Streptacidiphilus albus JL83: one gene and its partner. The protein of the gene in region 2 interacts with the protein of the main gene of each other region in a pairwise test. Links are inferred from orthologs where the notes say so. Each region holds a gene or a part of one and is shown on either strand. Other genes may lie near its edges.

Region 1 (2,903 bases), 1.7 Mb from region 2 along the record:
GCCCGAGGCCGGGCCCGACTGCGCGGCGGCGCTGCTCGGACTGGGCCCCACCGTCGCCGTGGTCACCCTCGGCGAGGCCGGAGCCGCTGCGGCCGAGGGGCTGGAGGCCCTGGTCGAGCCCGGGTTCCGGGTGGACGCGGTGGACGCGGTCGGCGCGGGGGACGCCTTCTGCGCCCAGCTCGCGCTGGCCCTGGGCGCACGGGTGGGCCTGCCGGAGGCGCTTCGCCGGGCCTGCGCCGCCGGTGCGCTGGCCACCACCCGGGCCGGTGCGCAGGCCGCGCTGCCCACCTCGGCCGAGGTCGACGCGCTGCTCGCCCGCACCGGGGGAGGCGTGCATGCGCGCTGACGGACTGTGGCATCCGGGCCTGCTGGCCCTGCTCACCTCGCTCGGCCACACCGACCGCATCGTCATCGCCGACGCGGGCCTGCCGGTGCCGCCCGGCGTACCGGGCATCGACCTGGTCTGGCGGCGCGGCGACCCGCCCTTCCTGCCGGTGCTGCGCGCCGTGCTCGCCGAGCTCGTGGTCGAGCGCGCGGTGATGGCCGCCGAGGCGGCCGAACCGCTGCGGGCGGAGCTCGCCGGAATGGTCGCCCCGGCCCCGCTGGACCGCGTGCCGCACGAGCGCTTCAAGGAGTTGACCCGGGGCGCCGCCGCCGTCGTCCGTACCGGCGAAGCCACCCCGTACGCCAACGTCCTGCTGATCGCCGGCGTCCCCTTCTAGCCCTTCGCCCCCGGGCGCCCGCACTGCCGTTCCACCACCAGCCACCCGACTTGCCATCGGGGTACTCCCGCACGTCCAAAACCCACCCAGCGCACCCTCGAACACCAGAAAGGTGGACCTCCATGTCCATCACTCGCACCCGTGCCCGCGCCGTCGCCGCGTCCCTCACCGGCGCGGCCGTCGCCCTCGCCCTCAGCGCCTGCGGCCACGAGGGGACGTCCAGCAACGCCGCCTCCGCCGTCGCCAAGGGCGGCAAGCCGACCGTCTGCCTGGTCATGAAGTCGCTCGGCAACCAGTACTTCCAGGGCATGCAGGCCGCCGCCGTCGCCCACGCCAAGCAGCGTGGCGACCTGGTGCTCCAGGCCGTCGGCGTGCAGAGCGACACCGACGTCGACGACCAGGTCACCGAGATCAACAAGTGCATCACCGAGGGCGCGGCCGGCCTGATCATCGCCCCTGCCGACTCCCGTGCCCTGGTCGAGCCGCTGAAGCGGGCGGTGGCAGCCGGCATGAAGGTCGTCAACATCGACGTCCAGCTGGACCAGGGCGCGCTCAAGCAGGCCGGCCTGGCCATCCCCTTCATCGGCCCCGACAACACCGCGGCGACCCTCGCCTCGGGGATGGTCCTGGCCAAGGACCTGGGCAGCGGCGGCAAGGTCGTCATCCTCCAGGGCGAGCCCGGCGCGGCCAACGCCGTGCAGCGCACCGCCGGTTTCATGGAGGCCGTCCAGCAGGGGCACCTGGACCTGCTGGCCTCCACCACCGCCCACTGGGACACCGACGACGCCTACACCGTGCTCAGCGACATGCTCACCGCCCACCCCGACATCAAGGGCGTGCTCTCCTCCAACGACGACATGACGCTGGGCGCCGAGAAGGCGATCGCCGCGGCGCACCTGACCGGCAAGGTCAAGATTGCCTCCTTCGACGACATCGACGCGGTCCAGACCTACCTGGCCGACGGCTCGGTGGTCGCCACCGTCAACCAGAACGCCGGCCTCCAGGCCGACGACGGCATCGACGACGTCCTGAACGAGATCGCCGGGAAGGCGACGTACACCGGTTGGGTGAAGACCCCCTTCTCCGTCGTCACCACCGCCTCGGCCGCAGGCGGCAACTGATGGCCGGTCAACCCGAGGCGGTGCTCTCCGCCAGCGGCATCGTCAAGCGCTTCCCCGGAGTGCTCGCGCTGAACGGGGTGGAGCTGGAACTCCGGGCGGGGGAGGTGCACGCGCTGCTCGGCGAGAACGGCGCGGGCAAGTCGACCCTGGTCCGGGTGCTCGCCGGGATCCATCCGCCGGACGAGGGCACGGTCACCCTGGGTGGCGAACCCTACCGGCCCGGATCGGCCGCCGAGGCCATGGCGGCCGGGGTCCAGGTGGTCCATCAGGAGCTCAACCTGCTCCCCAATCTCACCGTCGCCGAGAACCTCTTCTTCCAGCGCCTGCCGCGCCGCCACGGCCTGGTGGATCGGCGCGAGCTCAACCGCCGGGCCGCGGAGCTGCTGGCCGAGGTCGGCCTGGAAGTCGCCCCCGACACCAGGGTCGAGCGGCTGGGCATCGCCCAGATGCAGCTGCTGGAGATCGCCAAGACGCTCTGGCAGAACTGCCGGGTCCTGGTGATGGACGAGCCCACCGCGACCCTGACGCCCCGTGAGACGGCCCGGCTCTTCGCCATCCTGCGCCGACTGACCGAGCGCGGGGTGGCCGTCCTCTACATCTCCCACCACCTGGAGGAGGTGTTCGAGATCGCGGACCGGGTCACCGTCTACCGCAACGGCACCCATGTGGTGACCCGCGACCTGGACGGACTGGACACCGCGGAGGTGATCCGGCTGATGGTCGGCCGGGAGCTGGCGGACGAGTACCCGCCGCGCGGTGACGCGGCCGTCGGCGAGGAGCTGCTGCGGGCGGAGGGGCTCACGCCCCCCGGCGGCCGTCCGCTGGACTTCGCGCTCCGGGCCGGCGAGGTCGTCGGCATCGCCGGCCTGGTCGGCTCGGGGCGGACGGAGGCGGTCCGCGCGCTGTTCGGGGCGGACCGGCCCACGGCCGGCCGGGTGCTGCTGCGCGGCAAGGAGGTGCGACTGCGCTCGCCGCGCGACAGCGTCCGGCACGGCATCGGCCTGCTGACCGAGGACCGCAAGGCCCAGGGCCTGGTGCTGGACCTCTCGGTGGCGGCCAA
Region 2 (3,773 bases):
GGGAGCCTGCCGGTCGCGGCGGCGACGGCGACATGGTGGTGGTAGTCGCGGGTGGCGGTGATCAGGCCCTCGCGGACCGTCAGCACCTGGATGTTGCCCCGGGCCCGGTGCCCTGCCCGGCGAACGATCGGCCTCCGTCCGGGAAGGTCCGGACACGACGGTGCCCGGGGCGGCGGCCTCGCGGCCCCGCCCCGGGCACCGGTGCTCCGGTCAGACCTTGTGCAGCCAGAAGGTCAGCGCCAGCGCCTCGTCGGTGAAGGCGGTCGGCTGGTCCCAGTCGGCTGCCCCCTCGGCGAAGTCGGTGGCCAGCACCTCGTCGGCGATCAGGGTGGCGTGCGCCGCCAGCGCCTCGGCCGTGGCCGGGTCGGTGGTGGTGAAGCGGAGCACGATCCGGTCGGAGACGTCGAGGCCGCTGTTCTTCCGGGCCTCCTGCACCTGGCGGATGGCGTCCCGGGCCACACCCGCGAGCCGCAGCTCGGGGGTGATGTGGAGGTCGAGCGCCACGGTCGCGCCGGACTCGTTGGCGACGGCCCAGCCCTCGCGCGGGGTCTCGGTGATGACGACCTCCTCCGGCGTCAGTTCCACCGGCTCGCCGTCGAGTTCGACGGTGGCCGTGCCGGTGGCCCGCAGCGCGGCGCCGAGCGCGGCCGCGTCGGCGGCGGCGACCGCCTTGGCCACCTCCTGCACGCCCTTGCCGAAACGCTTGCCCAGGGCACGGAAGTTGGCCTTGGCGGTGGTGTCCACCAGCGAGCCGCCGACGGCGGAGAGCGACTCCAGCGCGGTGACGTTGAGCTCCTCGGTGATCTGCGCCAGCAGCTCGGCCGGCAGCTCCTCGTAGCCCTGGGCCGCGATGAGGGCCCGGGACAGCGGCTGACGGGTCTTCACCCCGGAGTCGGCGCGGGTCGCCCGGCCGAGCTCCACCAGTCGCCGGACCAGCGTCATGTGGCGGGAGAGCGCCGGGTCGATCAGCGCCTCGTCGGCCACCGGGAACTCGGCCAGGTGGACCGAGGCCGGGGCGTCGGCGGTCACCGGGACGACCAGGTCCTGCCAGACCTGCTCGGTGATGAACGGCGTCAGCGGCGCCATCAGCCGGGTGACCGTCTCCAGCGCCTCGTGCAGGGTCGCCAGCGCGGCCGGCTCGCCCTGCCAGAAGCGGCGGCGGGCGCGCCGGACGTACCAGTTGGAGAGGTCGTCGACGAAGGCGGAGAGCAGCTTGCCGGCCCGCTGGGTGTCGAAGCCGTCCAGCGCCGAGTCCACGTCGCGGACCAGGGTGTTCAGCTCGGAGAGCACCCAGCGGTCCAGCATCGGCCGGTCGGCCGGGGCCGGATCGGCCGTGCTCGGCGCCCAGCCGGCGGTGCGGGCGTAGAGGGCCTGGAAGGCGACGGTGTTCCAGTAGGTCAGCAGGGTCTTGCGGACCACCTCCTGGATGGTGTTGTGGCCCACCCGGCGCGCCGACCAGGGCGAGCCGCCGGCCGCCATGAACCAGCGGACGGCGTCCGCGCCGTGCTGGTCCATCAGCGAGATCGGCTCCAGGATGTTGCCCAGGTGCTTGGACATCTTCCGGCCGTCCTCGGCCAGGATGTGGCCCAGGCAGACCACGTTCTCGTAGGAGGACCGGTCGAAGACCAGGGTGCCGACCGCCATCAGCGTGTAGAACCAGCCGCGGGTCTGGTCGATCGCCTCGGAGATGAACTGCGCCGGGTAGCGCTTCTCGAACAGCTCGGCGTTCTTCAGCGGGTAGCCGTACTGGGCGAAGGGCATCGATCCGGAGTCGTACCAGGCGTCGATGACCTCCGGCACCCGGACCACCGGGGCGGCGCAGGTGGTGCAGGGGAAGGTGACCTCGTCGATGTAGGGCCGGTGCGGGTCCAGGTCGGAGAGGTCGCGGCCGGTCAGCTCGCTGAGCTCGGCGAGCGAGCCGACGCAGGTCAGGTGGTCGTCCTCGCAGCGCCAGATCGGCAGCGGGGTGCCCCAGTAGCGGTTCCGGGACAGCGCCCAGTCGATGTTGTTCTTCAGCCAGTCGCCGAAGCGGCCCTGCTTCACCGTCTCCGGGAACCAGTTGGTCTTCTCGTTCTCCCGCAGCATCGCGTCCTTGACGGCGGTGGTGCGGACGTACCAGGACGGCTGCGCGTAGTAGAGCAGCGCGGTGTGGCAGCGCCAGCAGTGCGGGTAGCTGTGCTCGTAGGGGACGTGCCGGAAGAGCCGGCCGCGCGCGTCGAGGTCGGCGACCAGCGCCTCGTCCGCCTTCTTGAAGAACTGCCCGCCGACCAGCGGGACGTCCGGCTCGAAGGTGCCGTCGGCCAGCACCGGGTTGACCATCGGCAGGCCGTAGCTGCGGCAGGTGGCGAGGTCGTCCGCGCCGAAGGCGGGGGCCTGGTGGACCAGGCCGGAGCCGTCCTCGGTGGTGACGTACTCGGCGTTGACGACGAAGTGCGCGCCCTCGACCGGGATCAGCGAGAACGGCCGGTCGTAGGTCCAGCGCTCCATCTCGGCGCCGGTGAAGCGCTCGCCGGTGGCGGTCCAGCCCTCGCCGAGCGACTTGGCCAGCAGCGGCTCGGCCACCACCAGCTGCTCGTTGCCGTCGGTGGCGACGACATAGGTGACGTCGGGGTGGGCGGCGACGGCGACGTTGGAGACCAGCGTCCACGGGGTGGTCGTCCAGACCAGCATGGCGGCGCGGCCGGCCAGCGGGCCCGAGGTGAGCGGGAACCGGACGTAGACCGAGGGGTCGACCACGGTCTCGTAGCCCTGGGCCAGCTCGTGGTCGGACAGGCCGGTGCCGCAGCGCGGGCACCAGGGCGCCACCCGGAAGTCCTGGACCAGCAGGCCCTTGTCGAAGATCTGCTTGAGCGACCACCAGACGGACTGGATGTAGTCCGGGTCCATGGTGCGGTAGGCGTCGTCCAGGTCGACCCAGTAGCCCATCCGGTTGGTGAGCTCCGCGAAGGCGTCGGTGTGCCGGGTCACCGAGGCGCGGCAGCGCTCGTTGAACTCGGCGATGCCGTAGGCCTCGATGTCCTGCTTGCCGGAGAAGCCGAGCTCCTTCTCGACGGCGAGCTCGACCGGCAGGCCGTGGCAGTCCCAGCCGGCCTTGCGGGCGACGTGGTGGCCCTTCATGGTCTTGTAGCGCGGGAAGACGTCCTTGAAGACCCGGGCCTCGATGTGGTGCGCGCCGGGCATGCCGTTGGCGGTCGGCGGGCCCTCGTAGAACACCCACTCCGGGCGGCCCTCGGACTGCTCCAGGGTGCGCTGGAAGATCTTGTTGTCCTGCCAGAAGGAGAGGATGCCGTGCTCCAGCACGGGCAGGTCCACCTGGGCGGGGACGGGGCGGTACTGGGGTGCTGACATCTGCTGGTTCCTCCGGCGGGCGCGAGAGTGCGGCGTTCTGCATTCGGCTTCCGACGGAGGGACGAGGCCAGGTGCGGGCCCCGCGGTACCACCCTCCTTGGCCGTGCCTGGGCACGACCCCCTCATTAGGGGCTGCGGCCGGTTCTACCGGGCCCCCGAGGGGGCCTTTCCTCCGGCGGCTCCGGGGTGATCTTCCCGACGCGCACACCCCCGGGCTTCCACCGTCCCCGGGTCGCTCTCGGCTGCGTTCGGCGGTACTCGTCCCCATCCACGCCTTGCCCCGCCAGTCTATAGGGATCGGCAAGGCGATTTTCGCGCCGCCGCCCCGGCCGCACCGGCGCTCCGCCGGTGCGCCGGTGGTGTTGCTGCGCCCGGGTGACGCGCCGGTAACGATGACGGATGGCGATTATCGGGTCACGTTCTGG

The links. Proteins that work in one complex are often made in the same cells at the same time.
Region 1: the proteins of ileS (region 2) and BS75_RS01735 interact in binary tests that used the Escherichia coli proteins (3 or more experiments, as listed by UniProt). The link is inferred for Streptacidiphilus albus JL83 from one-to-one orthologs.

What each region holds. Positions count from the first base shown.
Region 1 is NZ_JQML01000001.1:369,372-372,274, reverse strand. The notes cover bases 10-2,843. They hold BS75_RS01735 (substrate-binding domain-containing protein), read left to right. Parts: upstream 10-844; coding sequence 845-1,843; downstream 1,844-2,843. Other genes in these bases: BS75_RS01730 (sugar ABC transporter ATP-binding protein), read left to right, coding at 1,843-2,843; rbsD (D-ribose pyranase), read left to right, coding at 336-722; BS75_RS01745 (ribokinase), read left to right, coding at 10-346. Outside these bases: more of BS75_RS01745, read left to right, coding at 1-9; more of BS75_RS01730, read left to right, coding at 2,844-2,903. UniProt on the Escherichia coli protein: Part of the ABC transporter complex RbsABC involved in ribose import. Binds ribose. Also serves as the primary chemoreceptor for chemotaxis.
Region 2 is NZ_JQML01000001.1:2,077,774-2,081,546, reverse strand. Bases 11-3,714 are described here. They hold ileS (isoleucine--tRNA ligase), read right to left. Parts: upstream 3,349-3,714; coding sequence 211-3,348; downstream 11-210. UniProt on the Escherichia coli protein: Catalyzes the attachment of isoleucine to tRNA(Ile). As IleRS can inadvertently accommodate and process structurally similar amino acids such as valine, to avoid such errors it has two additional distinct tRNA(Ile)-dependent editing activities.